DNA from 3 places in the Allobosea minatitlanensis genome. Region 1 is predicted to be linked to each of the others. Evidence: riboswitches for the same ligand, from Rfam matches in the RefSeq annotation. Region 1 holds a riboswitch; each other region holds the start of a gene.
What was found. A riboswitch is a leader RNA that binds a small molecule or an ion and turns the genes downstream of it on or off. The one in region 1 is predicted to bind cobalamin.

Region 1 (9,559 bases):
GGTCGGCGGCGACCTCCGCGATCTTCCAGGCGAGCTGCTGCGGGCGCGGCAGGTTCTCGGCGGACTTATGGGTACGGACGCTGTGCTGCTTCACGACTGGGTTTCCTCGGATGGGCTGGAAACGGAGGAGGGGGAGGAGGGAATGCGGATCGGCCGGCCATTCGCGGCGACCGCGACCATTTCGAAGGCGCCGCGCACCGCCAGCCGCGTCTCGCCGGAGACCGGCGCTTCGGCGACCATGTCGACGGTGACGGTCATCGAGGAGCGGCCGACGCGCGTGACCTCGGCGGTCAGCTCGACGCGCTCGCCGACGCGCACCGGCTCGTGGAAGGCGACCTTGTCGGGGGTCGCCATGACGACGGCGCAGCGCGCGCGGCGCGTGGCGGCGACGAAGGCGGCCTTGCCCATCAGGCTTGGCGCATGGCCGCCGAAGAGCGTGCCGTCATGATTGGACTGCTCGGGAAACACCAACTCCACGAAGCGCGTCGGCGCCTCGCGACGTTCGCTTCCCTGTTCTGCCGCCATTGCCATGCCGCGGGCCCATGCGCTTGCAATCATCGATCTTCTTCGCAATATCTGCGGAACTACCCTGCGATAAAGGGCTGAAATTGCGGAGTTTTGCGGAGACGGATCGGCAAATCTGCAAAGTTTGCGAAGCGACCTTGCGCGAAGGAGCCGGGACATGAAGAAGGCCTTCATGGGCGTCCGCCTCAAGCGCCTGCGCGAGGAACGCCGGCTGACTCAGGCTGCGCTCGCCTCGGCGCTCGGCCTGTCGCTGAGCTATCTCAACCAGCTCGAGAACAACCAGCGCCCGCTGACCGTGCCCGTGCTGCTGAAGCTCAACGCCGCCTTCGGCGTCGACGTGCAGCTCTTCTCCGACGACGACGAGGCGCGGCTGATCGGCGATCTGCGGGAGGCGCTGACCGATCCCGCGATCGGCGAGCAGATCGCGACGGCGGAGTTGCGCGAGCTGGCGGCGAGCATGCCGGCGGTCGGGCGCGCGCTGGTCTCGCTGCACCGGCGCTATCGCAGCGCGCTGGAGCAATCCGCGGCGCTGGCGGCGCGGCTCGGCGACGATCGCCAGTCCGCCCTGACCTCGGCCGTCTCGACGCCGTTCGAGGAGGTGCGGGACTTCTTCTACGAGCGGCACAACCATATCGACCCGCTCGACCGCGCCGCCGAGGCGATCGCGCGCGAGCTCGGCGCCGCGGGGGGCCAGGCCGAGGCCGCCCTGATCGAGCGGCTGCGGGACCGGCACGGCATCCGCGTCGCCACCTTCCGGCCCGAGGGCGAGGAGGGCGGGCAGCGCCATTTCGACGTGGCCGAGGGCGTGCTGCGGCTGTCCTCGCATCTGGGAACGGGGCAGCGCGCCTTCCAGATCGCGACCCAGCTCGCCTTCCTCGAGCATCGCGACGCGATCGACGGGCTGGTCGCGACCGGGCGCTTCGGCGGCGAGGATTCCCGGCGCCTCGCCCGGATCGGCCTGGCGAATTATTTCGCCGGCGCGCTCGTCCTGCCCTATGGCGAGATCCTCGCGGCGGCGGAAGCCTGCCGCTACGACATCGAGCTGCTCGGCCAGCGCTTCGGGGTCGGCTTCGAGACGGTCTGCCACCGGCTCTCGACCCTGCAGCGGCCCGGCGCCCAGGGCGTGCCCTTCTTCTTCATCCGCGTCGACCGCGCCGGCAACATCTCGAAGCGCCAGTCGGCCACCGATTTCCATTTCTCGCGGGTGGGCGGGACCTGTCCCCTGTGGAACGTCTACGACGCCTTCGTCCAGCCCGGGCGCGTGCTGACGCAGGTGGCCCGCATGCCGGACGACCGTACCTATCTCTGGGTGGCGCGCTCGGTCTCGCGGGCGCGCGGGGGCTACCATCAGCCGCGCAAGACCTTCTCCGTCGCGCTGGGCTGCGACCTGCGCCATGCCGGGCGGCTGGTCTATGCCGACGGTCTCGATCTCGGCAATGCCGATGCGGCGACGCCGATCGGCGCGGGATGCCGCATCTGCGAGCGCCCGGCCTGCCCGCAGCGGGCCTTTCCCCCGGTCGGAAAACCGCTCCATGTCGACGAGCAGAGAAGCGCCTTCGCCCCCTATGCGGTGAAATGAGGGGATGGCGCGCGGCGGGGCCTCGCGCGGTGTTGTCGAGCGGCCAAAAAGGGTTAGGGTCGCCCGCGCCGCGACGATCCCCGATCTTCACAGATGGCTGAAGAGCGCGAGACGACCTATTGACAGGAGCGGGGCTCCAGATACTAAATGTGGTGGTCGACGGTCTCTCGAATCGCAAGATCGAGAGCCAAGAGGGAAGCCGGTGAGAGGCCGGCGCTGTGCCCGCACCTGTCAGCGGCGCGTTCGCATCCAGCGTAATGTCACCGGGGCCGCAAGGCTGCGGAAAGACGGATGGGAACGACGATCCGCGAGCCAGGAGACCTGCCGCGACCCTGGTTTATGTCCTCGGGTGGAGTGTCCCGGCGGAGCGTGTGACGGGTCGCGGTCCTTGCAGGGCCGTGTGCCTCCCGACGCTGCCGCCCGACCTTCGCCCCCAACATCTTGATCTTGGGGTTGATGCCGATGTCTCTTTCCGTTGAAGCCGAACGGCCCTCTGCCGCTCCTCAGGCCGCCGCCGCGTCGCCGTCCCCGGCCGCGGCGAACGAGCCCGGCTATCAGGTCATTCGCCGCAACGGTGCGGTCACGCCCTTCGACCCCGCCAAGATCGCGGTCGCGCTGACCAAGGCCTTCCTCGCCGTCGAGGGCTCGAGCGCCGCCGCCTCGCGCCGCATCCACGACGTCGTCGCCGAGCTGACCGAGCAGGTCGTCGCCGGGCTGACGCGCCGCGTCGCCACCGGGCGCACCTTCCATATCGAGGACGTGCAGGACCAGGTCGAGCTCGCCCTGATGCGCGGCGAGCACCACAAGGTCGCCCGCGCCTATGTGCTCTATCGCGAGGATCGGGCCCGCGAGCGGGCGAGGGCGCTGTCCGAGGCGAAGCCGGCCGCGGCCGCCGCCCCCTCGCTGCGGATGAAGCTCGCCGACGGCTCCTACGCGCCGCTCGACGCCGCCCGCCTCGACAACGTCGTGCGCGAGGCCTGCGCCGGGCTCGACGGCGTTTCGGCCGATCCGGTCCTGGCCGAGGCCCGCCGCAACCTCTATGACGGCATCTCGCTCGACGAGCTGGCGCTGGCGCCGATCCTGGCCGCGCGCACCCTGATCGAGACCGAGCCGAATTATTCCAAGGTCTCGGCCCGGCTGCTGCTCGACAAGCTCCGCCGCGAGGCGCTGAGCTTCGTCCACGGCCAGCCCGAGCAGGCGACGCAGGCCGAGATGGCCGGGCGTTACGCCGATTACTTCCAGGCCTATCTGAAGACCGGCATCGCCAACGAGCTGATCGACCCCGAGCTCGGCCGTTTCGACCTGGCCCGCATCGCCGCGGCGCTGAAGCCGGAGCGCGACCTGCAGTTCGACTATCTCGGCTTCCAGACCCTCTACGACCGCTACTTCCTGCATGTCCGCGGCAACCGCTTCGAGCTGCCGCAGGCCTTCTTCATGCGCGTCGCCATGGGCCTCGCCATCCGCGAGATCGACCGGGAGGCGCGGGCGATCGAGTTCTACGACCTGCTCTCCTCCTTCGACTTCATGGCCTCGACGCCGACGCTGTTCAATTCGGGCACGCTCAGGCCGCAGCTCTCCTCCTGCTTCCTGACGACGGTTTCCGATGACCTCGACGGCATCTTCAAGGCGATCAAGGACAACGCCCTGCTGGCCAAGTATTCCGGCGGCCTCGGCAACGACTGGACGCCGGTGCGCGGCCTCGGCGCCCATATCAAGGGCACGAACGGCGAGAGCCAGGGCGTGGTGCCCTTCCTGAAGGTCGCCAACGACACCGCCATCGCGGTCAACCAGGGCGGCAAGCGCAAGGGCGCGGTCTGCGCCTATCTCGAGACCTGGCATGTCGACATCGAGGAATTCCTCGACCTGCGCAAGAACACCGGCGACGACCGCCGCCGCACCCACGACATGAACACCGCGAACTGGATCCCGGACCTGTTCATGCAGCGGGTCGAGGCCGGCGCCGACTGGACGCTGTTCTCCCCCGACGAGGTGTCGGAGCTGCACGACCTCTACGGCAAGCCGTTCAAGCAGGCCTACGAGGCCTATGAGGCCAAGGCCGAGCGCGGCGAGATCAAGGTCTTCAAGCGGATCAAGGCCGTCGATCTGTGGCGGCGCATGCTGACCATGCTGTTCGAGACCGGGCATCCCTGGATCACCTTCAAGGACGCCTGCAACCTGCGCTCGCCGCAGCAGCATGCCGGCGTGGTGCACTCCTCGAACCTCTGCACGGAGATCACGCTCAACACCTCGGCCGATGAGGTCGCGGTCTGCAATCTCGGCTCGGTCAACCTGGCCGCGCATGTCACGGCCGAGGGGCTGGACCAGGCGCGCCTGGCCCGCACCGTGACGACCGCGATGCGCATGCTCGACAACGTCGTCGACATCAATTTCTACACGATCCCGGAGGCGCGCCGCTCGAATCTGCGCCACCGCCCGGTCGGGCTGGGCATCATGGGCTTCCAGGACGCCCTCCAGGTCCTGCGCATCCCGGCGGCGTCGGAGGAGGCGGTCGCCTTCGCCGATACCTCGATGGAGGCGATCAGCTTCCATGCGATCTCGGCCTCGGTCGACCTCGCCGCCGAGCGCGGCCGCTATCCGAGCTTCGAGGGCTCGCTCTGGTCGAAGGGCATCCTGCCGATCGACTCGCTCGAGATCCTCTCGGAAGCCCGCGACGGCGACGTCGATCTCGACCGCTCCTCGACGCTGGACTGGGAGAGCCTGCGGGCGCGGGTGACGAGCACCGGCATGCGCAACTCGAACACGATGGCGATCGCGCCGACCGCGACGATCTCCAACATCGTCGGCGTCTCGCAGTCGATCGAGCCGTCCTACAGCCAGCTCTACGTCAAGGCGAACATGTCGGGCGACTTCACCGTGGTGAATGCCGGGCTGGTCCACGATCTGAAGGCGCGCGGGCTCTGGGACGAGGTGATGGTCTCGGACCTGAAATACTACGACGGCAAGGTCAGCCAGATCGACCGCGTCCCCGCCGATCTCAAGGCGCTCTATGCGACCTCCTTCGAGATCCCGACGGAGTGGCTGATCAAGGCGGCGGCGCGCCGGCAGAAGTGGATCGACCAGGGCCAGTCGCTCAACCTCTACATGGCGCAGCCCTCGGGCCGGAAGCTCGACGAGGCCTATCGCCTCGCCTGGCGGCTCGGCCTGAAGACGACCTATTACCTGCGCGCGCTGTCCGCGACCCATGTCGAGAAGTCGACGCTGAAGGGCACGGATGGTAAGCTCAACGCGGTTTCGGCCTCGGTGCCGGCCGCCGCCAAGGCCGCGGCGCCGATCATCGTCGACATCCCGCTGGAGAACGGCGCGGCCGTGCCGAGCGCCTGCTCGCTCGACGACCCGACCTGCGAGGCCTGCCAGTAGGAGCGCCCCGCGCCAGCCCCGCCATTCCCGGACGACGCCCCAGGCGGAGCCGGGACCGTTGGCGGGGCGAGGCGAAAGCCTCGCACGGCACAACACAGGCCCGGGGCAAGCCCCGGGCGGAACACCCTTCAGTTTCAGAACGGAACCCCTTTCCATGCTCGACTGGTCCGATCCCAAATCCGACGCCGCCAAGGCCACGCAGCCCGCCATCCTCGCCGGCACCGCGCCGGTCGCCGACGCCACCGGCCTCGGCGAGATCGAGCGCGGCGCCGCCCGCGTCACCGTCGACGAGAAGCGCATGATCAACGCGCGCGCCGACGTGAACCAGCTTCTGCCGCTCAAGTATAAATGGGCCTGGGAGAAGTACCTTTCCGGCTGCAACAACCACTGGATGCCGACCGAGGTCTCGATGCAGGCCGACATCGCGCTGTGGAAGTCGAAGGACGGGCTGACCGAGGACGAGCGGCGCATGCTCAAGCGCAATCTCGGCTTCTTCGCCGCCTCCGAGAGCCTCGTCGCCAACAACATCGTGCTGGCGATCTACCGCCACCTCACCAACCCGGAATGCCGCCAGTACCTGCTGCGCCAGGCTTTCGAGGAGGCGGTGCACACCCACACCTTCCAGTACATCGTCGAGAGCCTCGGCCTCGACGAGGGCGAATTGTTCAACATGTACCGCGAGGTGCCCTCGATCACCGACAAGGCGGCCTGGGCGCTGAAGCACACGCAGTCGCTCGACGATCCCGCCTTCGCCACCGGCACGCCCGAGGCGGACCAGCGCTTCATGCGCGACCTCGTCGCTTTCTACGTCGTCTTCGAGGGCATGTGGTTCTATACCGGCTTCGCGCAGATCCTTTCGCTCGGCCGGCGCAACAAGATGGTCGGCATCGCCGAGCAGTACCAGTACATCCTGCGCGACGAGTCGATCCATCTCAACTTCGGCATCGACGTGATCAACCAGATCAAGATCGAGAACCCGCATCTCTGGACCAAGTCCTTCCAGGAGGAGGTGCGCGGCATGCTGAAGGACGCCGCCGAACTCGAGGCCGCCTATGGTCGCGACACCATGCCGAGGGGCTTCCTCGGGCTGAACGCGGCCTTGTGCGAGCAGTACATGCACTTCATCGCCAATCGCCGCTGCGCGCAGCTCGGCCTTGCCCCGGTCTTCGCCGAGGCGGAAAACCCGTTCCCCTGGATGTCCGAGGCGATGGACCTCAAGAAGGAGAAGAACTTCTTCGAGACCCGCGTCATCGAATACCAGAACGGCGGCGCGCTGAGCTGGGAGTAGGCGCCGGCCGGCGCCTCCCCGCAGGTTCCCGCATGCGATGCCCGGCCCGCGCCGGGCATCGGCTTTTTGGGGCGCCCGGTCCGGCTGGACGGGGCCGGCCGCTTCCCGCATGCTGCGCCATGCGCTTCACGAAGTGGGACTATCTCGCTTTCCCCGTGTTCGCCGGGCTCGCGATCGGCGTGTTCTACGCCGCCTTGCGCCTGCTCGGCTTTTTCGGCCTCGGTCTGCTCGGGCTGGTCATCGCCTTCGTCACGGTACGCATGGACCTGGAGCGCGACGGGCCTTCGCCGGAGCCCACGGTCCTCGTCGAGCAGGCCCGGGCGCGCGAGCGGATGACGCGGGCCGAGAAGGCCGCGTTCAGCTCCGCGCAGCAATGGCGGCTGCGTCCGCTGTTCGTCGCGCAGATCGTCGCGACGGGCTGCATCATTCTCGGGTTCGGCCTGCATTTCCTGCTTTAGGGCCCGCCGCCTTTCACGGCAGGTTCCGCGTAAATCAGCCCGCCTCGGTCCTCGCGGCCGCAGAGTGCGGCCCGGCGCAAGGAAGCGGTCGGCTTGCCGTTGTTTCTGTTTTGTTCCAGATTGGTCCCCGGCCACCGAGCGGGGAGGCGGCTATGGCGCCGGGCGCCGGTTTTCCAGGACGGACGAACTACTTCTTCGCGCTGCTGCCCAGCCCGCTCGCCGCGGCCTCGGCCGACCGGATGGCGCATGCGCTGCGGCATTGGCTCGATCTGTCGGGGCCGCCGCGCGGCACGCGCAAATACCATGTCACGCTCTGGGGCTGGCCGGAGGCCCGGGAGCCGGACCTTACGGAACTGGCATTGTTGCGGCGCGTCGGGCAACGCATCCGGCAGGACGCCTTCCGGCTGGATTTCGATGCGGTGGCGGTCTTCACCCGAAAAGCCGGGAAACCGGCCCTGGTCATGGTCGGCAGCGACGGGGTCATCGGCGCCGATCGGCTGCATGAGGCCATCGAGGGGGAGCTGCGGGCGAGCGGCTTTCGGAGCGGGCGGGCTTCGTTCCGCCCGCATCTGACGCTGCTCTACGACCACTGCCGCGCGCGGGCTTTTCGGGTCAGGCGGCTGGGCTGGCGCGTGACGGAGTTCGTGCTGATCCGCAGCATCCCGCGCCGGGACTACGAGATTCTCGGGCGCTGGCCGCTGCGGAACGGCTGAGCGATCATGCAAGGCCGCAAGCGCGCCTTGCGGCCGGGGGCGGCTCAACCGCGTTGCCTTGGCCGCTCAGGTCACTATCGTTCGCCTTCGACGCCCGCCCGATTCAACCGGAGCCCCTTATGGCCGACCTCTCCGCTTTCCCGATCACCAGGCGCTGGCCCGCCCGCCATCCCGATCGCATCCAGCTCTATTCGCTGCCGACGCCCAACGGCGTGAAGGTCTCGATCGCGCTGGAGGAGCTCGGCCTGCCCTATGAGCCGCATGCCATCGACATCGGCAAGAACGAGACCTGGGGGCCGGAATTCCTCTCGCTCAACCCGAACGGCAAGATCCCGGCGATCATCGACCCCGACGGCCCGGGCGGAAAGCCGCTGGGGCTGTGGGAGTCGGGCGCGATCCTGCTCTATCTCGCCGAAAAGACCGGCAAGCTGCTGCCGAAGGACCCCGCCGCCCGCTACGAGACGATCCAGTGGGTGTTCTTCCAGATGGCGGCGATCGGCCCGATGTTCGGCCAGCTCGGCTTCTTCCACAAATTCGCCGGCCGCGAATACGAGGACAAGCGCCCGCGCGACCGCTACGCCAATGAGAGCAAGCGCCTGCTCGGCGTGCTGGAGGACCGGGTTGCGAACCGCACCTGGATCATGGGCGACGACTACAGCATCGCCGACATCGCCATCCTCGGCTGGGTGCGCAACCTCGTCGGCTTCTACGGCGCCGGCGAGCTCGTCGACTATGCCAGCCTGACCCATGTGCCGATCTGGCTGGAGCGCTGCCTGTCGCGCCCGGCCGTGCAGCGCGGCCTCGACATCCCGAAGCGCCCGGCCTGAGGACAGCGACGTGGCCATCACGATCTACGGCATCAAGAACTGCGACACGATGAAGAAGGCGCGCGCCTGGCTCGACGGCCACGGCGCGGCCTATGCCTTCCACGACTACAAGGCGAGCGGGATCGACCGGGCTTCGCTCGAACGCTGGGTGAAGGAGCATGGCTGGCAGACCGTGCTGAATCGCGCAGGCACCACCTTCCGCAAGCTGCCCGACGCCGAGAAGCAGGGGCTCGATGCGCAGAAGGCGATCGCGCTGATGCTGGCCCAGCCCTCGATGATCAAGCGCCCCGTGCTCGACCTCGGCAAGGGCAGCACCGTCGTGGGCTTCAAGCCGGAGGTCTACGAGGCGGCGCTGGCGGGAGATCGGACCAATTGAGCGGCTAGTGGCGCGGGTTATCCCGGACGAGCGGCTTCAGCCGCGCCGATCCGGGATCCATGCCGGAACCTTCAAAGGCTGTGCTCGGGCGTGGATCCCGGGTCTCCGCTTCGCTGCGCCCGGGATGACCTTGCGTTCTTCAGCCGCCCAATCGCCCGCCGGCAAGCGGCGGAAGCCGTGCATGACCCCCTTCGTGCGGGCGCCTCTTCCCTAAAACACCGCTCTGCTCTACCTCGCAGGCCATGACCGCACAGCCTCAGCCCGCGCAGCGCGACATCGCCGCGACCGCCGACTTCACCTTCCATGTCGCCGCCCGCGACGGCGCCGCCCGCACCGGCGCGATAACCATGCCGCGCGGCGTCATCCGCACGCCGGCCTTCATGCCGGTCGGCACCGCCGCCACCGTCAAGGGCAT
Region 2 (9,559 bases), 1.0 Mb from region 1:
CGCATGGCGGCGACCTCGATGCCGGCCTCGAGCGCGGGCGTGGAGTGGATCTCCGAGCGCGGCGGGAAGGCGACGAGGTTGCCGCTGGCCGCGGCGGCGGCCAGCCGGTTCTCAAGCACGGTGCGCTCGGTGACGCGCCGCTTCGTCTGCTTGCGGATCTCGGCCGTCTGCTCATCGATGAGGCGCTTCTGCGCGGCGCGCGTCTCCGCCTGCAGGGCGACCGGGTCGACGCCGGCGAGCTCCGCATTGGTGCCGCGACCGAGCAGCTGATCGCCGGCCTCGTCGAAGAGCCAGACGGTGCCCTTGTCGGCCGGATCGAGCCGGACGAAGACGCGTTCGCCGGGCAGCAGGCCGGGGGCGAGGTAGTGGAAGCCGCCGACACGGACGCCGTGCTTGGTGACGGTGCGGATGCCCTCGGCATCGGGCGCCTGCATCAGCAGCATCGCCAGCGCGTCGGCATCGACGGTACGGATCGGCTGGCGCGAGGAGGCGGCGCGGCCGAAGGGCGTCATCCGGCCGATGCCGCCATGCTCGCGCTGCGCATAGATCAGCTCGGCCCAGCGATCGACCAGCTGCTGCAGCTCCTCGCCCGTCATGGTGACGTTGAAGGCTTCGTTCTCGGTCTGGCCGAGGCGCTGGGAGAAGGCCTTGCGGCTCTCGATCTTCTTGCGATGCGCGACGCTGTGGCCGACGAAACCGGGCAGCATGGTCGCGCAATCGCTCTGGAAGGTGCGGATCGAGCGCTCGACGACGCCCTTCTGCCAGGGCGAGAAGGCGACGGAGCGGATCGTCTCGATCTGCAGCTTGGCGAAGAGGCGGACCGTGGCGCGGGCAACGAAATCGCTGCCGTTATCCGTTTTCACCGCATCCGGCACGCCCCAGGCCAGGATGGCCTTGCGCATCAGCAGCTGCACGGCTTCCGAGCGCGGCGTCTTCGAGACGAAGAGGATGAGGCGGCGCGACCAGATGTCGATGCAGACATAGATCGAATGGCGGCCGTCGACGCAGAGCGCATCGACCGGCGAGGCGTCGATCTGCCAAAGCGCATTGAGATGCGGCGCCATATGGGCGTAGGAGCCGGAGGTCCGCATCTTCGAGCGGAAGCCGTCCGGATCCATCATCTTAAGCAGGCCGGCGGCGTATTCCTGCTTCCAGGCTTTGAAGCGCAGTTCAAAGGCACGCAGCCCCGGCAGCTGCAGGCCCTCGGCCGCGAGGCGTGCGCCGAATTCCTGCTGGATCGTCTCGTGGATCTGCCGGGCCGAATAGAGCTCGTTGAAGGAATGAACGCCGAGGGCGAAATGCTTGATCTCGCCGTCGAAGGCGGCATCGAGCACGCCCTGGCCGCGGCGGCCGGCGCCCCTGTCGACCGCGAGGCGCTCGGTTTCGCCCTCGCGCGAGGCGGAGAGCCAGCGCAGCACCGTGCGGGTCGAGAGGCGCGGGAGTGCCTCCTGCGCCCAGGCGGGCATGTCGATCCGGCCGAGGTTGTAGAGGTCGACGAAATAGCTGATCGCCAGCGTCTGCTTCATCTCGGAGCAGCGGATGAAGGCCTTGAGGGCGCCGAGCACGGCCAGCCGTGCATCCAGTTGCAAAGTCGCGGCCCTGGTGGTGCCGGCGGCCGGTTCCGTCGCCGCCTGGATGGCCTCACCGGCGGTGGGCGCCGGCGCCTCGGCGCCGAAATAGGCGACGCGTGCCGCAACCGGCAGCAGGTTGACGTGATACTCCAGCCCACCGCCGCGACCGGCGCGCTGCCGGCACAGCGCCGAGAAGCGGGCCCAATCCTCGCGCTCGGCGAGCATGCGTACCCCGCGATCGGTGGCCGGCAGGCCAGGCAGAGCGAGGTCGGCGATTTCGGAGGAGGTCAGCCAGAGTTTCACCGGCTGCCTCCGAAAGCGTGGTGCCGGCCCGGACCCGGGAGGGGGAAACCTGTCCAGGCCGGCACCTTTCCTCCATGGTGGTAAGCGCGACCAAAGCCACCGGAGGAAGCTGGGATGAAGAAAACGCCAGAGGAAATCGCAACGGAATTCACCGCGCGCCGTGAGCGGGCTATGGCCCGGAGCGGTTCGGCCATGTGGCCGCACGTCCTGGCCACGGTAACCGTCGAGCTCTTTGCGAAGTTCGATCCGGTCCCGCGAGACATTCTGCTGCTGGCAGTCGAGGAATGGGGGAAGGACCGCGACCCTATGCTGAAGGCGGGTTCAGAGGAGGCCATCGCGCGCCTCCGCGAGGCGATCGACGAACGCATGCGCCAACGTAACGACCGTGAGTAGGCGCTGGTCTTCCGGCAGCACCTGAAGGATCGCCTCAATCAGTAGGCGCTCGAAATCATCCTTATCTGCGTGTCCTTCGACACTCGCCCATGCAAGAACGGCTGCTTGCGCAGCCTCCTGCGACACGATGCAGCTCAACACGACGTCGAGCCGCAGCTTGAGGATGGCGGGCGGCAGCGAGCGCTTCATGCCGCACCGCCCTTCTTCGCCCCGGCGGGTTTGGCCGGCGGGGTCTTCGCCGCGATCTGCGCCTGCGCCATCGCGATCAGGGTGGTCAGGTCCGCGACTGACATCCGCATCAGCATCGGCTCGATCCGGGCGAGCGGGCGATCAGCCTCCCGCACCGCGCCGCCCTCGGGCACGAAGCCGGCGACGATGCGGGCCTTGGCGACGTTGCCGGCAGCCTTCGCGGCGATCAGCCCGGCGACGATCTTCTGCTGCTCGGGCTCCAGCTCTGCTAGTGCCTGCAGCTGCGCCTGGTTGTCCGCGACCTTGGTGCCGCGGATGGCGGCGATGGCATCGGGAGAGAGCCTGCCGGCAAGCTCGCAGGCGCGACGGATCGTGCGCTCGCTCAGGCCGGTTGAATTGGCCGCGTCCTTCGAGAACCGGGCAAAAGTGGCCAAGTTGGCCACTTTTCCTTTTTCGGTCTTCGGCTTCTTCGCCTTGCCGTGAGCAGCCTCGGGATGAAGGGTCTCGTAGACGCGCTTGCGCTCCGCGAGGAACTCGGCGCGCTCAAGCGCGGTGAGCTCTTTGCGGGCCAAGTTCTCGTCGATCTCGATCTGGCGCGCTTCGTCGTCCGAGCACTCGATCAAGATGGCAGGGATTTCCTCCCAGCTCAGAATGTTCGCGCCGCGGAGCCGGTGACCGCCCACGACGAGCTTCAACCCGTTGCCGGAAGCATCTATCCTGACAACGACGGGCTGGATCAGGCCGCTTTCGTTCATCGACGTGGCGATGAGCTGGGCATGAGCTTCGTCGACCGGGCGCAGGCGTCCGGTGGCATCGATCGCGGCGACAGCGGCGAGGAAGACGGGTGAACCCGCCGTAAGGGTTGCGAGCAGCGACATCAGGCGGCCCTCTTCAGACCACGACGGACGAGGCGCTCACCCGAAGGCGACCAGCGCGTCGGCCAAAGAACATGCAGTGGGATGCCCGTCGCCTTGGAGATTGCTCGCTCGGCCGCGAGCTGCGGGCGGCGCAGAGCCGCGCGCAGCTGGGTATCCGAAACGCCGTACCGCTCCGCGATCCGCGGCAAAAAGCGGAACTGGGTCTTCCGAACGGCGGCCAAGATGTCAGCTTCGTGCATGCGCAGCTATCCGATTGGCGGCCGCGGCCGCCTTCTGTTAACCAATAGAGTAACGAACGATACCGTAGCGATCTTTTTGGATATAGGCAAGCGCCATGTCGAAACAATCGGACGATGATGACGCCGAAGAGAGGGACGAGGCGCTTCTTGAGCGCTTTAAGGAGATCGTCGATGCGTCTGGGTCGCGGGCAAATGCCGCTCTTTTGACCGGAAACTCGACGCAGCAGATATCCAAATGGATCAATGGAAAGGCGCGGATCCCTTTTCGGCAGGCCGCGATTCTGGCTAAGGCCGCCAATCGGTCGCTCGACTGGCTTGCGTCAGGCGAAGGCTCCCCGTTTTTGGGTCAAGATTTCTCAAGCCAGGTCGGAGTGCCGGCAGAGCCGTTGGTTGATGACGAAGACGTCGTCTACATCCCGCTGCTGGATGTCATCGCCAGCGCTGGGCCGGGAATCGAGAACTCAAACCCTATCGCGAAGGATCATCTGCCGTTTCCTCGCAGATGGTTGGAGCAGCTCAACCTCCCGGTGGAGTTTGCCCGTTTCCACGATTCTCGCGGGGACAGCATGACGGAGACGATCAAGGAAGACGCGATCTGCCTTTCGGACATCCGCTGGCAAAGGCCCCGGCTCGATGCGATCTTCGTCGTGGTCCACAACAACGACGTGCGGATCAAGCGGATTGGGCGCGGAATGGAAGGGCGAGTGACACTGATCAGCGACAACCCGCGGTATGAGACCGAAGTGCTGTCCGAGCCGGAAGCCAGATCTCTGAAGATCGCCGGCCGGGTCGTTTGGGCAGGGGGTAAGATATGAGAACCATCGCGATCGCCGTTGCGCTTACGTTGACCGGAGCGGGTGCCGTTGCGGCCGCGGAGCGCTGTACTCCTGAAGAGCTCAAGGATGATGGACACTGGAGCAGGCGGCTCTGTGATGCCCGTGGATTCCGGCAGGCTGTCGCGGTCGCCTCGAGCCCGGGTGCGATTGCTGGCGCCGAAGCCTGGCATCGTTCGCTGCGGCAGCGCGAGACGCTGATCAACAAGGCGCTGAAGTTGGGCGACGTCAGCGAGCTGAAGCGTCAGTCGATCGAGATCCGCAGGCAGATGAACGATATCGACGCCTGGCCTCAGGACGATCGCTGGACCGTGGCGCGGGTCTATTGCGCCAATACGGCTCAGGAGCTCTCGAACTTCGTCGAGGACAAGCTGAAGGGCTCGGCACGCGGCGAGGTGGCCGCGGGCGTTTCGCTCAAGGCCTATCGCGGGGCCGACAAGGAGTGCCGGCGCGGGTTGCGGATGGCAAAATGAATCGGGCCCCGCTCGCGCGGGGCCCGGCCTATGCAATTTCATGCATATTGATGCATTGGCGCTTTAAGCGACCTTCAAATCATGCGCGCCGAGCTCCCAGCTCTCGAACTCGGCCTCGCTGGCATCGGTCATGCCGTCGACCTCGGCCGACAGGAGGCCATGACGGGCGATGATGACCGCATCCTCCCAATCGCCGGTCGCCGGATCGCCGGTGCGGCGGAAGGCGACGACGCCGGCGCGGATCGGCTTGAAGCGCTCGAACATGCGCATGGCGTGGTCATGATCCCGCGCCGGGATCGGTTCCTCGGCCGAGATCTTGCCCCTGGACCCCTTCACGGCCTTGAACGGCTGGACGACGAAATAGGTGAGGTGTGCGACGGTTTCCCGCTTGGCATTACGCATTGACGCGCTCCTTTCTTCAGCCCCAGCCCCTGTGTCGCCAGGGCGACCCTAGGGAAACGCGTTCTTGTTCTGTTCTCAAGGGCGTTCTATGACAAAGGGAGTCAGGAGCGGAGGTCGCAGTGAAGAGCGGGGACAACCAGGAGTATGAGATGCGCACCCGCGAGGCGCGGCGCGAGGGGCTGTTCTACCTCGCGATCGTCGTCGCGGCCGGGCTTGCCGGGGGGCTGCTGCTGCGGTGGTGGCCGCAATGACCAGGCGCAAGGGCGAGATCACGCCCAAGCACCGCAACCGGTCGCATCCCTATCAGGTGGCGCTCGACCGCACCCCGGGGCCCATAGCATACGGCATCATGTACCGCTGGGCGGCCTGGTTCGATTCCGAGACCACCCCGCTCGGGCTGCACGGCATGTGCTGGTGTTTCTGCAGGCCGGAGGTGGCCGATGCCTTCGCCATGGATTTCGGCGGCCGGCGCATCGACCGCCCCGTCGAGTCGTACTATCTCAAAGTCGACCTGCCGGATGCCAGGGAGCTCGAGCGTCGCGCCAAAACATCCCGGAACGACAGGGTGACCGGCGGGTTGCCGGCGGATACAGCCAGCCTTTTCAGGGAGGCCATCACAATTCCCTTCTCGTCATTCAGCGATCCAGCCGACGTCGCGCGGGCGCAAGGCGCTCTCGACAGGGCCTGGATGATGGTTAGAGATTCCGTGCCGGAGACCGACATCGATCGGGAACGGCTGCGCCTGGCCTACATCGTCGCGAGCTTCGCCCTGATCGCCGTCGACGAGGAAGATCTTGCGCGCCGTGCAGCCGAGCGCTTCCGGAAAGGTCCGCGAGGAGGATGATTTCGCTTCCGAGTTCGGAAACGGGCATGATGCCCGCTCTTCGCTCATATCGCATTGAAAAATCGTCGTTTTACCGAACTCGGAAGCGAGAGCGGCACACTGGCGCATTTGTTCCGAGTTCCGCCGACCGCGCCGACGACATTTCAAGGGGTTAGCGGCAGGCCCGATTTCTGGCTTCCTGAATTTCTGGAATTCGGGCCGCCAAAACCGCGAAGGATCAAATGGCACTAAACGCCGCGCCGCCTGCCGCCTAACTCCTTGCAGCGCCGCCGCTTTCCGCCTGATCCCGCCTATTCCCGGTTAATCCCGCCTCATTGCCATGTGATGCTTCGTTTCACACCGATCCGGCGGCCGAAAAGCGCCTCTCGCGCCGGCTTTGGAAATCGAGCGGCTCCAATTGACCTTGCCATGCTTTCGCCCTAGTCGTGAACGGGACGGTTCCCTCAGGGGATCAAAAGGGAACGCGGTGCGGGCGGCTTGCCGCCCCATGCCGCGGCTGCCCCCGCAACTGTAAGCGGCGAGCCTTTCGCCAGACGCCACTGGGGACTCGGCCCCGGGAAGGCGGCGGAAGGCACCGACCCGCGAGCCAGGAGACCTGCCGTCTGCCGTGGTCACACGCGAGCACGTTCGGACGGGGTGTGCCGATCGCTGATTCGACCGTTTGCCGCCATCTGGCGGCGAAGGGGAGATCGCGTTCGCGGTGACGTGCCACAGACGTCAACGCCCGAGGTTTCCCCGCGTGTTTTCCTTAAGCCAGGCCGCAGGACGCGGCCGCCTCCTGCTCTCCGTCTCGCTGCTCGGCCTGGCCTGCTCCGCCGGCGCCGCCCTTGGCCAGGATCGCGCGGCCGCACCCGCCGCGCAGGATTCGGTCGCGCTCGACGAAATCGTCGTCAGCCCCACCGGCAAGCCGACGCCGGTGCGCGAGGTGGCGAGCTCGGTCACCGTCGTCACCGCCGAGGAGATCGAGCAGCAGCAGCGCCGGACGCTGCCGCAGGCGCTGGCGACCGTACCCGGCCTCAACCTCGTCCAGATCGGCGGCCCGGGCGGGCAGACCTCCGTCTTCATGCGCGGCACCAACTCCAACCACGTCAAGGTGCTGATCGACGGCATCGAGGCCAACGATCCCTCCACGCCCAACCGCTCCTTCGATTTCGGCTCGATGCAGACCGACGACATCGAGCGCATCGAGGTGCTGCGCGGCCCGCAGAGCGGCCTCTACGGCGCCAACGCCCTCGGCGGCGTCATCTCCATCACCACCCGGCGCGGCGAAGGCCCGCCGAAGGTGACCGCCCGGGTCGAGGCCGGCTCGCACGGAACCTTCAACCAGTCGGCCGGCTTCAGCGGCGGCACGGACCGCTTCGACTACGCCTTCAACCTCAGCCATTTCCGCTCGGATTCGACGGATTCCGTACCGTCGCAACTGATCCCGCCCGGGCGGAAGGTGCGGCCGAACGCCTATGATTCCTACACCTACTCGGCCCGGCTGGGCTTCGCCCTCACCGACACGCTGCGGGTCAACTGGACCGGCCGCTATACCGACGGCAAGTTCCTCAACCCCTACGATGCCGGATACCCGAGCGTGCCGACCCCCTATCGCTCGAGCCAGAACTACGCGCAGGCCATGACCCGCGGCGAGGTGGTCTGGGACCCGTTCGCCGGACGCTTCGTCAGCCGCCTCGGCGTCTCCTACACCAACCAGGACCGCTTCAACCGCTCGCCCAACGCCTTCGGCCTGCTCGGCCTGCCGACCGAATATCTCGGCGAGCGCACCAAGGTCGACTGGCGCGGCGACCTCGATATCGCCAAGGGCCACAACCTGATCATGGGCCTGCAATACGAGCGCGAGCGGCTGGAGACGACGAACTTCACCGCCTCCAACGGCAACAGGGCCGCCTTCCTCGAATATCAGGGCAATATCCAGGACCGCCTCTTCCTGGCGGCCAATATCCGCCGCGACGACGACGACAGCTATGGCGGCCACACGACCTGGCGCGTCGCGCCGGCCGTCATCCTGCCCTGGACGGACACCAAGCTGAAGGCGAGCTACGGCACCGGCTTCAAGGCGCCGACGCTGAACGAGCTCTTCGTCGACTACCGCCCCGGCTACAACTTCCACGGCAATCCGGACCTGCGCCCGGAGGAAAGCCGCGGCTGGGACGTCGGCTTCGAGCAGCCCCTCTTCGACCGGAAGCTGCAATTCGGCGCCACCTGGTTCCAGAACAGCATCCGCAACCTGATCGTCACCAACGCGACCTTCGATTCCTACGCCAATGTCGGCAGGGCCCGGACGAATGGCGTCGAAGCCTTCGCGGCGCTGGAGATCTCGCCGCAATTCCGTATCCGCGCCGACTACACCTTTACCCTGGCCAAGGACGAGAGCGCCCGGCAGGAGCTGCTGCGCCGGCCGCGCCACAAGGCCAGCGCCACCGCGACCTGGACCCCGATGGAGAAGCTCACCCTCTCGGCGACGCTGATCTATGTCGGCCCCTGGATCGACGGCAATCGCGACTTCTCGGTGTCGCGCCTCAAGGCCAAGGGCGCGACGCTGGTCAACCTCGCCGCCGAATACAAGGCGACCGACAAGGTCGCCGTCTTCGGCCGCATCGACAACCTGTTCGACAAGCGCTGGGAGAACCCGGTCGGCTTTCTCGTGCCCGGCTTCGGCGCCTTCGGCGGGATCAAGGTGGCGTTGGGCGGATGAGGCGCCTGCGCGCACGGCTTCGGCCGGCCGGCGCCTCCCGTGCCGTCATGCTGGCGGGCGCCGTGGCCTGGGCCCTGCCCGCGCCGGCCGGCGCGGCGGCGGGCAGGCCGGCGCGGATCGTCTCGCTCAACATGTGCACGGACGAGCTGGTCCTGCGCCTGGCCGACCGCGATCGCATCGCGTCCGTCACCTGGCTGTCGCGCGATCCGCGCAACGCCAACATGGCCGAGGCGGCGGGCGCGGTTGGGGTCAATCACGGCCTCGTCGAGGAGGTGCTGGCGGACAGGCCCGACCTCGTCGTCGCGGGCGCCTACACCACCCGCCCGGCCGTCGCCCTGCTGAGGCGCGCCGGCGTGCCGGTGCATGAATTCGGCGTGCCGCGCAGCATCGCCGAGATGCGCGGCCAGATCACGGAGATGGCGGCCCTGCTCGGCGAGGAGGCGCGCGGCGCCCGGCTCGTCGCCGCGATCGACGCGCGCCTCGCCGCCATCGCGGCAAGGCGCCCGGCCGGGCACCCGCGCGCCATCGTCCTGCGCCCCAGCGGATTCACGGTCGGGCGCGGCTCGCTGGTCGACGAGATCCTCACCGCGGCGGGGCTTGACAATCTCGCCGCCGATCTCGGCATCGAGAGCTACGGCCAGATCGCCCTGGAAACCGTCGCGCTGAGCAAGGCGCAGATGCTGATCCTCAACGACATGCCCGGCGGCCCGCCCTCGCTCGCCAACGAGGTGCT
Region 3 (9,559 bases), 2.0 Mb from region 1:
CATGCGCCAGGGCGAACAGGCCGGCGCGCCGGGGCGGCGGGCGCCGCGCGGGCGGCGCGGTTCCGGGCAGGTCGATCAGGGCCGCGAGCGCCATGTCGGACAGGTCGCGCAGGCGGCGGATGCGGGCCGGCGCGGCGCGATGCACGCCCGCGAAGCCGTTTAGGACAGCGGCGACGGCGGCCGCGACCGCGCTTTCCGGCAGGGGCCCGAGCCAGCGCCGATCCGCCAGCCCGAGCGCAACCAGACCGCCCCCGATCCCGACGAGGCGCAGATCGCAGGCGAAGCCATCGAGCGGGAACGCGCCGCCATCGTCGACGACGACGGAGAGCTTCGGCGGCAGGCCGGGGATGGTCCGGCCCTGCCTCTCGATCTCACCGGCGAGGGAGACGGCATCGATCCGGCCACCTTCGTATCCGTCGGCGCCTGCCAGCGGCGAAACCAGCGTCAGCCGCTGCGGTCCGTCGCCGTCATGCTCGTCGACGAGCCCTTCCGCCAGCAGGCGCTCGACCAGGGCGGGATGGCTCGCCGGCGTCACCCCGCGAATCTGGAGGTTGGCGCGGGCGGAGATGTCGACGAGCCCGCTGCCATGCGCCGCCGCCAGCGCTGCGATGCGCTCCAATTGCTGCGGGACCAGCCTGGCGCCCGGCGGATGCAGCCGCACCAGCCAGCCATCGCCGGTCTCCATCGGCTTCAGCGTGCTCGGGCACCAGCCGCGCCGCAGCGCGTCCCGTTCCGCCTGCGGCGCCGTGCGCGGAAGCGCGCTCATTCGGCGGCCTCCCGCGCCAGGAAGGCGGCGACCGAGTTGCGCCGGCTGGTCCAGAGCCCGCGTCGCGCCGCTTCCGCCAGCCGCGAGCGGATCGAGGCGGCGGCCGGCGCATTGGCGGCCTCCAGCGCCGACCAGACTGCCGGATCGGCGCACCAGGCCTGGAAGACGGCATCGAACAGCCCGTCGGCGACGGCGTCCGTGCTGGCGGTGAAGACGAAGAGCGTGTCGACGGCCTCGGCCAGCTCCGCCGCGCCGCGCCAGCCATGGGCGAGCTGCGCCGCGATCCAGCGCGGATGGGTCAACCTGCCATGGACGATGCGGGCGATGTCTTCCGCCAGCGTCCGAGCCTTCGGGGCTTCGGGATTCGCGCTGTCGAGGCTGTAGAGCGCCGGCTTCGCGCCGAGCGCCCTGGCCGCCGCAGCGAGCCCGCCGATCACGTTGGCGGCGCTGGTCGCCTCGAGGATGTCGCGCCCGGCGGTGTCGCTGACATGGATGAAGGCGTCGGAGGCACGGATGCGCTCCGCGAAGCCGGCATCGGCCGTGGCCGCACCCTCCGGCCCGCCATAGGCATGGTCGGAGGCCGCGAGATAGGCCGTGCCGAGCTCGTCCCGCTCCGTCCAGTCGCCGTCCAGCGCCCGGTCGGCCACCGCCGCGCCATAGCGGCCGGGCGCGGCGCCGAAGATGCGCGCGCCATCCTCGCCGCGGCGCCGGGCGGCGGCGGGCTCGTTCCAGTCGTCGGGCTCGTCCAGCGCCGCGACCGCCCGCGCCGCCTGGTCGAGCAGCGCGATCTGGCCGGGGAAGGTGTCGCGGAAGGTGCCGGAGACGCGCAGGGTGACGTCGAGGCGGGGGTGGGCGAGCTTCGGCTGCGGCAGGATGGCGAAGCCGGTGACGCGGGTCGAGGCATCGTCCCAGAGCGGCGCGGCGCCCATCAGGGCCAGCGCATGGGCGATGTCCTCGCCGCCCGAGCGCAGCGTCGGCGAGGCCCACAGGTCCATGACGATCCGGCGCGGATAGTCGCCATGGTCCTGGAGATGGCGCGCGACCACCGCCTGCGCCGCCAGCCGGCCCAGCCGCGCGGCGGCCCGCGTCGGGATCGCGCGCGGATCGAGCGTCGAGAGGTTGCGCCCGGTCGGCAGCACGTCGGGCCGGCCGCGATGCGGCGCTCCGGCCGGACCCGGAACGACGAAGCGGCCGTCGAGCGCGGCCAGCAGGTTCTCGCGCTCGTTGCGGGCGGAAGCCGGGTCGATGGCGGATTGCCCGAAGATGTGCAGGCCGTCGCGGAAGGGCAGTTCGGCGATGTCGCAGAGATGGGCGTCGAGCCGCGTCAAGGCCTCGTTCATCCCGGTGCCGGGCTCGACGCCGCAGGCGGCGGCGAGCCCGCTCGCCTCGGCCCGCGCGCGGATTTCGGCGGCGACGATGTCGGCGCGGCGCGGATCGAGCACCTGCGCCTGCGAGAACTCCTCGACGAGGTCGCGCAACAGCGCGGTCTCGCCAGCCGCCTCCGCCTCGGCCAAGGGCGGCGGCAGGTGGCCGAGCGTCACGGCACAGAGTCTGCGCTTGGCTGGCGCCGCCTCGCCCGGATCGTCGACGACATAGGGATAGACCACCGGCAGCGCGCCGATGGCGAGGCGCGGCCAGCAGCCGGCCGAGAGGGCGACCGCCTTGCCCGGCAGCCATTCGGTGGTGCCGTGCGTGCCGAGATGGATCAAGGCGTCGACGGCCTCGCTCCGGCGCAGGGCGAGGTAGAAGGCGAGATAGCCGTGGCCCGGCGGCGCGTCGGGGTCGTGATAGCGCGCCTTGCGGTCGGGCGTGGCGTCGCGCGGCGGCTGGAGGGCCACGGTGAGCCGGCCGTAGCGCACGGCGCGGAAGCGGAAGGCGCCGTTGCGGCAGGCCGCATCCGCTTCGGGTTGGCCATGAGCCGCGAGAAGCGCTTCGCGCGCGGCGGTGGGGATTCCCGCAAGCCAGTCGCGATAAGCGGAAAGCGAGACGGTCAGGTCGAACGGGCCGCTCGTGAGGGCTGCCATCAAGCCCCGGCCTTCATCCATCTGTCCGCCGTCCTCCCGGACAAGCCGCGTCAGCGGCGCCGATCCGGGATCCAGGCCGGAACTTTCGTCGGAATCGTTCCGGCCTGGATCCCGGGCCTCCCTTCGGTCGCCCGGGATGACAGTCGAGGATGAAGGAACGGAGTATCCTGCCTCAGCGAGCACCGCCCGGATCGCCGTCACGCTCGCCGGCGTGTCGAGCCCGACGGCGAAGCCGGCCCGGCCGCCGCGCGCGGGGTAATCCGACATCACCAGCGCCAGCCGCCGCTCGGCCCTCGGCTGGCGTGCCAGCGAGATCCAGCGCGCTGCGAGATCGGCCAGTGCGGCGATGCCCTCGGCATCCGGCACGAGGCGGCGGACGGCCAGGCCGGTCGCCGGATCGGTCTCCTCCGCCTTGAAGGCGACGGGGATCGTGCCGATGCGCCCGTCGAATTCCGGCAGCGCCACCTGCATGGCGAGGTCGGCGGCGGACAGGCCGCGCGGCGAGGCGTCCCAGGCTTCGCGCGGACTGCCGACCGGCACGGCCTGCAGGATCGGGCAATCGGCGCCGTCGAGCACGAAATCGGCGCCCTCGCGAGCCGAGAAGGCGGTGGTGGTGACGATCAGCGCCGGCTTGCGCGCCGCGATCAGCGCGCCGAGCGCGGCCGTGACGACGGGGTCCTTCAGGCTGGTCAGCGCCAGCGGCAGCGGGGCGAGACCGCGGGCGGCCAGGGCGGCGGCGATGGCTTCGGCCATGGCGGTATCGCCGGCCGCGGCGCCGGAACGGTAGAGCAGGATCGGGACCAGCGGCTTGTCGCAGGCGAGGGCGGCGAGCGCATCGGGCCAGGGCAGGGGCCTGCCGCCTTCGCCGATCGCGAAGAAAGGCAGGAGCGGCAGGGGTGCGAGGCAGGGGGCCGACTGCGATTCGAGATATCCTTCGATCCGCCCGAGCAGCCGGCGCATGTTCTCCGCCCCGCCGCCGGCGCGGAAATAGGCCAAAAGCGCGTCCGCGAAATCCGCCGGCACCGTGGCATGCTCGCCGAGCCTGGGATCGTCGCGCTCGTCGCCGGGCAGGATCGCCAGCGGGATGCCCTGCGCGCGGCAGGCGGCGCCGAGCTGCTCGATGCCGTAGCGCCAGTAGTCGAGCCCGCCGAGGCAGCGCAGCAGCACGAAGCGGCATTGCGCCGCCGTCTTCTCGATCAGGAAATCGACCGAGAGCGGATGCTTCAGCCGCCTGAGCGGCGCCAGCCGCACCGACAGATCGCCGTCGCCCGCGGCCGCCGCCAGCGCCGAGAGGTCGCTGTCGGTGAAGGAGAGGACGAGCAGATCTCCCGGCGGCAGGGCGAGATCGACGGCGTCCTCGCCGTCGTCGAGCCTGATCTCGCTGGTCGGGAGCAGGTGCATCGCGCGATGCTACGCCCCCGCCAGCGCCGCTTCCACCGCCTTGAGGTCGAAGCCCTTGAGGCCGATCACGGTGAGCCGCCCGTCGCGCGCTTCGCCCGCGCCCCAGGGGCGGTCGAAATGGTGGCCGACGCGCCGGCCGACGCCCTGCACCACGAGCCGCATCGGCTTGCCCGGCACGGCGGCGAAGCCCTTCAGCCGCAGCACGCCTTCGGCCTCGGCCGCCTTCGCGACGCGCGCCGAGAGCTCTTCCGGCGCGAGACCCGCCGGCAGCGGCACCGCGACGGAGTCGAAATCGTCATGATCGTGGTCGTGCTCGCCCTCGCCGTGATGCGAGGGGCGGGCGGCGAGATCGTTCTCGGCCGCGGCGCTCAAGCCCAGGATCAGCGCCGGCTCGACCTTGCCATGGGTGGTCTCGACGATCTTGATCGCCTTGGGCAGATGCGCGGCGATCTCGGCCTTGACGCGCGCGCGGCCCGCCGCGTCGACGAGGTCGCTCTTGTTGAGCAGGATCAGGTCGGCGCAGAGGATCTGGTCCTCGAACACCTCCTCCAGCGGGTTGTCGTGATCGACCGCGGCGTCGGCCGCCTTCTGGGCCGCGAGCGCCTCGGGGTCGTCGGCGAACTGGCCCTCGGCCACCGCCGGGCCGTCGACCACGGCGATCACCCCGTCGACCGTGACCCGCGAGCGGATCGCCGGCCAGTTGAAGGCGGTGACGAGCGGCTTCGGCAGGGCGAGGCCGGAGGTCTCGATCAGGATGTGCTCGGGCGGATTGGGGCGGTTCAGGAGCTTTTCCAGCGCCGGCACGAAATCGTCGGCGACGGTGCAGCAGATGCAGCCATTCGGCAGCTCGACCACGTCCTCGGCCGTGCAGCCCGCGATGCCGCAGCCGGCGAGGAAGGAGCCGTCGAAGCCGAGATCGCCGAATTCGTTGACGAGCACGGCGAGCTTCTTGCCCTGCGCGTTTTCGAGCAGGTGGCGCACCAGCGTCGTCTTCCCGGCGCCGAGGAAGCCGGTGATGATGGTGCAGGGCGTCTTGCCGAGCGAGGTCTTGCCCAGAGGGGCGGTCTGCGGAGCGTTCATGGGGTCATCCTTGCTGGCGCGCCGGCAAGGGCGGCACGCGCGCGACCACGCCCTTGCGGAAGGACTGCGGCCGCTCTTTCCAGGGAACGATGCCGTTGGCGCTGGCGGCATAGGCCTCCGCCGCGCCGACGATCTCGTCGAGATGGGTTTCGGTTTCGAGGTCGCCGATCAGATAGGTCCATTTGCCGTCGGCACTGAGCGCGATGGTGCAGGGCCGCTTGCAGACGGCGAGGCATTCGACGGGCAGCACGGCGATCCTGCTGCCCCTCGCTTCGAGCTGCGCGGCAAGCCGCTCCGCGAGCCCGATCCCCGGTTGGTCGTAGCCTTCCGGCAGGTCGGGGCGGGGGCGGCGGCAGGCCGTGCAGACATGGATGGTGAGGTCGCCCTCTGACATGGCTGGCCTTCCGGGCGCGGCTTTCGCCGCGTCCTTCCCTAGCGCGCCTCGGCGCGGCGGCCGAGCCACGGCCAGAGCGTGCCGACCGCGAAGGCGGTGACCAGCCAGAGCGCGGCCTGGATACCGAGCGAGAGCGAGGTGAAATGCGCGGCGAGCTCGGCCGGCACCTTGCTTTCCGGCGTCGGCGCATGCGGCGCCCCGACCAGATGCGGCAGCAGGATCACCACCACCGCCAGCAGCTTGAGCCATGGCGCCTGGTAGCGCAGGAACAGGAAGAGCCCGAGCGCGGTGGCGACGGCGGTCCCGAGCCACCAGAGCTGGCGCTCCTGCAGCGCGGCCGCGGCGGCGCCGGGCAGCTCCGGCGCGAGCCCCATTCCGGGCGCCAGGCCGCAGGCGAGGAAGCCGCAGGCGCCCCAGATCAGCGCGCGGCGCTGGTCGATCGTGTCGCCGGCCGCGAGCATGCCGGCCAGCAGCAGCGCGGCGAAGCCGATCGCGGTGCCGATGGTGGCGGCGCTGGTGAAGAGCAGGCGCTGGGGGCCGTCCTCCGGCTTCCACTCGGCCTCGTCATGGCCGGCCCCGGCCTCGTGGTTATGGGCGAGGATGATGCGGGCCTGCCCCTGTGCGAAGGCGAGAGGCGCTCCCGGCCCTTCGCTCATGGCGTTTTCATAGGTTTCCGCCTGGAGGATCAGCGGGGTGGTGGTGACATGCTGGAGGGCGGCGACGACGAGACCGGCCAGAAGCCCGGCCAGGATGCTGACCGCGAGAACGCGCGTGACCATGGCTGGCTTCCCTCAATGGCAGGGGAAGGCGAGGCCGTGGCGGGTGTCGTGCGCGGCGTTGTGGACATTGGTCGAGGCCGCGAAGCCGGTGGTGTAGACCAGGGCGACGCCGACGACGAGGGCGGCGGCGACGGCCTTGACCCTCTCCGATACGCTGGGCCGGGCGGTGGAAACCGAGGCGGTGTTCATGGCGGTTCTCCGTGGCCGCCCCGCCGGCAGCCGGTTGGATCGTTGCGGGTGACGGCAGGTCTCCTGGCTCGCGGGTCCGGTGCCCTCCGCCGCCTTCCCGGAGCGAACTCCAGTGGCGATGGCGCAGGACGCCCGCTTACAGTTGCGGGGGCAGCCGCGGCGTCGCACCGCGTTCCCTTTTCACCTCCTCGCGGAGGCACCGTCGGCGACGATCATTAGCCTTCGGCGTGCGGCTGTGCAATGCAGGGCCGGTCCTTCCTCTACGCGGTCATTCCGGATCTCGCTTCGGTCGTCGGGATGACGGCGAGCGAACCCGAAGCCGCCGATGCAAGCAACGCCCATCCCCCATCTCACCCTCGTCCTCGGCGGCGCCCGCTCCGGCAAGAGCCGCCATGCCGAGGCCCTGGTCGAGGCCCTGCCGGCACCTTGGACCTATATCGCCACCGCGCAGGCCTATGACGACGAGATGCGGGCGCGCATCGCCGAGCACCGGGCGCGCCGCCCGACGGGCTGGGAAACTGTGGATGCGCCGCTGGCCCTCGCCGAAGCCATCGCCGCTCAGCCGGCCGGTCGGCCGATCCTGGTCGACTGCCTGACGCTGTGGCTGACCAACCTGATCCTCGCGGAACAGGATACCGGCGCGGCATGCGAGGCCCTGATCGCCGCCTGCGAAACCGTTTCCGCCCCGCTCGTGCTGGTCGGCAGCGAGGTCGGCCTCGGCATCGTGCCGGAGAACGCGCTCGCCCGCCGCTTCCGCGACGAGGCCGGGCGATTGCATCAGGCGCTTGCGGCGCGCGCGGCCGGCGTGGTCTTCATGGTCGCCGGATTGCCGATGCGGGTGAAGTAGAAGCGAGCGCGACGATGACGACGGACAGCGACGAAGCCGCCCGCCACAAGGCCAAGATGGAGAAGCGCAAGGCGGTGCAGGATGCCGAGGTCGCCTCCAAGACGCTGGAGAAGGGGCTGCTGATCGTCAATACCGGCCCCGGCAAGGGCAAGTCGACGGCGGCCTTCGGGCTGATCCTGCGCGCGCTCGGCCATGGCTGGCGCATCGGCGTGGTGCAGTTCATCAAGGGCGCCTGGTCGACCGGCGAGCGCAGGGCGCTCGAAGCCTTCGGCGATCAGGTCTCGTGGCACAGCATGGGCGAGGGCTTCACCTGGGAGACGCAGGACAAGGCCCGCGACATCGCCGCCGCCGGGCGCGCCTTCGCCAAGGCCAGGGAGCTGATGGCCGATCCGGGCATCCGGCTCCTGGTGCTGGACGAGCTCAACATCGCGCTGCGCTACGATTATCTGCCGCTCGCCGAGGTGGTGGCGACGCTGGCCGCGCGCCGGCCGGATCTGCACATCGTCGTCACCGGCCGCAACGCCAAGCCGGAGCTGATCGAGGCGGCCGACCTCGTCACCGAGATGACCTTGGTGAAGCACCATTTCGCCGCCGGGGTGAAGGCGCAGGAAGGCATCGAGTTCTGAGGGCTTCCGCATGTTCACCGGAGCCTGCGCTCCCGGTCGCGGCCCTTTGCCCCGGCCTTGGTCCGGCCCGGGGATGAACGCCGCGGAAATCCATGCGGTTCAGGAGGGCGAGCGCCGCCGGGATCAGCGCTGCGCCGCCGATGACCCCCGCATCGAGCGGGGCGCCGCGCCGAGCCTTGAACAGCGGCGTGCCGGCATGGCTTCCGGGCCAGTCCCGGCATGACAGCCTGATTTCCCTCGCCGGCCGACGCCCGGTGGTTGCCACCAGCCGTTCCGGCGAGGAGCGATCTCGCCCCTCGATCCATCCGCTTGACGGAAAGCCGCTTTGCTTTCAGATTGAATCTGAATTCAGGTTCAATTTCGGGATCGCGCATGGCCGAGGGAACGGCGAGGCAACCGCGCAAGGCCGGCAAGCGCGAGGCGATCCTGTCCGCCGCGCGCGGCATCGTCGCGGAGGTCGGCTTCCACGAGACCTCGATCGCGGCGGTGGCTTCCGCCAGCGGCGTCTCGACCGGCAGCGTCTATTCCTATTTCGCCTCCAAGGCGGAGCTGATGGCCGAGATCGTCGCGGCGGTCTCGTCGCGCGAGCTTGCCGTGTTGCGCGAGATCGCGGCGAGCGACGCCCCCGTCGCCGAGCGCCTGACGGCGGCGGTCGAGGCCTTCGCCCGGCGCGCCTTCGCCAATCGCCGCCTCGCCTGGTCGATGATCGCCGAGCCCGCCGACCCGGCCGTCGACGCGACGCGGCTCGACTACCGCCGCGCGATCGCCGGGATTTTTCGCGCGCTGGTCGTCGCGGGCGGGAGGCAGGGCGCTTTCCGCCCCGTCGATCCCGATGCCGCTGCCGCGATGATCGTCGGCGGCTTCATGGAGGCGTTGATCGGCCCGCTCTCGCCGGATCGTTCGATCAGCCCTGAACGCGGCCGCGAGATCGCCGCCGCCCTCGCCGATCTCTCCCTCGCCGCCCTGATCTCCCATGAAGGACAGCCCGCATGACCGTGCTCGACGCCTATGGCTACGATACCCATGAGGTGCTGAACCAGGCTCCGGCGCTGGCGGATTACGATGCCTTCGCGGCGGACCCGGCGCTCGGCCGCATCCTAGACGCCTTCGACGCCGGCTGGTTCCGCGAGCAGGCGGGCGCGGTCGGCGGCCATGTCGGCTCGCAAGCGGTTCAGGATCTGGCGCGGCAGGCCAACCGCAACCTGCCGGAACTGCGCACCCATGACCGCTGGGGCCGGCGCATCGACGAGATCGCGTTCCATCCCGCCTGGCATGAACTGATGGGCCTCGCCATGCGCGACGAGTTCCATTCGCTCTGCTGGACCAGGCCGCGGGAGGGCGCGCAGGTGGCGCGCGCGGCGGTGTCCTATCTCTGGAATCAGGGCGAGAACGGCATTTGCTGCCCGCTCGGCATGACCTATTCGGCGATTCCCGTGCTGCAGCGCGATCCGGC

Region 2: it holds a riboswitch for cobalamin, as region 1 does, so the genes downstream of both, ACWH43_RS06395 (TonB-dependent receptor plug domain-containing protein) here and ACWH43_RS11665 (ribonucleoside-diphosphate reductase subunit alpha) in region 1, are expected to answer to the same signal.
Region 3: it holds a riboswitch for cobalamin, as region 1 does, so the genes downstream of both, ACWH43_RS21140 (CbtB domain-containing protein) here and ACWH43_RS11665 (ribonucleoside-diphosphate reductase subunit alpha) in region 1, are expected to answer to the same signal.

Annotation. Positions count from the first base shown of each region.
Region 1 covers NZ_OZ224509.1:2,332,112-2,341,670, forward strand. The annotation lists gene ACWH43_RS11650 (MmgE/PrpD family protein) at 1-94, opposite strand, end outside; gene ACWH43_RS11655 (acyl-CoA thioesterase) at 91-699, opposite strand; gene ACWH43_RS11660 (short-chain fatty acyl-CoA regulator family protein) at 683-2,104, shown strand; cobalamin riboswitch at 2,247-2,447, shown strand; gene ACWH43_RS11665 (ribonucleoside-diphosphate reductase subunit alpha) at 2,567-5,482, shown strand; gene ACWH43_RS11670 (ribonucleotide-diphosphate reductase subunit beta) at 5,637-6,770, shown strand; gene ACWH43_RS11675 (hypothetical protein) at 6,890-7,228, shown strand; gene ACWH43_RS11680 (2'-5' RNA ligase family protein) at 7,381-7,941, shown strand; gene ACWH43_RS11685 (glutathione S-transferase N-terminal domain-containing protein) at 8,061-8,768, shown strand; gene ACWH43_RS11690 (ArsC family reductase) at 8,779-9,144, shown strand; gene tgt (tRNA guanosine(34) transglycosylase Tgt) at 9,387-9,559, shown strand, end outside.
Region 2 covers NZ_OZ224509.1:1,326,960-1,336,518, reverse strand. The annotation lists gene ACWH43_RS06440 (DNA-binding protein) at 1-1,874, opposite strand, end outside; gene ACWH43_RS06435 (hypothetical protein) at 2,196-2,456, opposite strand; gene ACWH43_RS06430 (ParB/RepB/Spo0J family partition protein) at 2,453-3,334, opposite strand; gene ACWH43_RS06425 (helix-turn-helix domain-containing protein) at 3,334-3,573, opposite strand; gene ACWH43_RS06420 (LexA family transcriptional regulator) at 3,669-4,388, shown strand; gene ACWH43_RS06415 (hypothetical protein) at 4,385-4,879, shown strand; gene ACWH43_RS06410 (hypothetical protein) at 4,943-5,281, opposite strand; gene ACWH43_RS06405 (hypothetical protein) at 5,401-5,532, shown strand; gene ACWH43_RS06400 (hypothetical protein) at 5,529-6,125, shown strand; cobalamin riboswitch at 6,546-6,742, shown strand; gene ACWH43_RS06395 (TonB-dependent receptor plug domain-containing protein) at 6,865-8,826, shown strand; gene ACWH43_RS06390 (ABC transporter substrate-binding protein) at 8,823-9,559, shown strand, end outside.
Region 3 covers NZ_OZ224509.1:4,316,142-4,325,700, reverse strand. The annotation lists gene cobG (precorrin-3B synthase) at 1-766, opposite strand, end outside; gene ACWH43_RS21160 (cobaltochelatase subunit CobN) at 763-4,191, opposite strand; gene cobW (cobalamin biosynthesis protein CobW) at 4,201-5,271, opposite strand; gene ACWH43_RS21150 (DUF1636 family protein) at 5,276-5,665, opposite strand; gene ACWH43_RS21145 (CbtA family protein) at 5,704-6,444, opposite strand; gene ACWH43_RS21140 (CbtB domain-containing protein) at 6,457-6,633, opposite strand; cobalamin riboswitch at 6,670-6,852, opposite strand; gene cobU (bifunctional adenosylcobinamide kinase/adenosylcobinamide-phosphate guanylyltransferase) at 6,959-7,480, shown strand; gene cobO (cob(I)yrinic acid a,c-diamide adenosyltransferase) at 7,495-8,106, shown strand; gene ACWH43_RS21125 (TetR/AcrR family transcriptional regulator) at 8,479-9,099, shown strand; gene ACWH43_RS21120 (acyl-CoA dehydrogenase family protein) at 9,096-9,559, shown strand, end outside.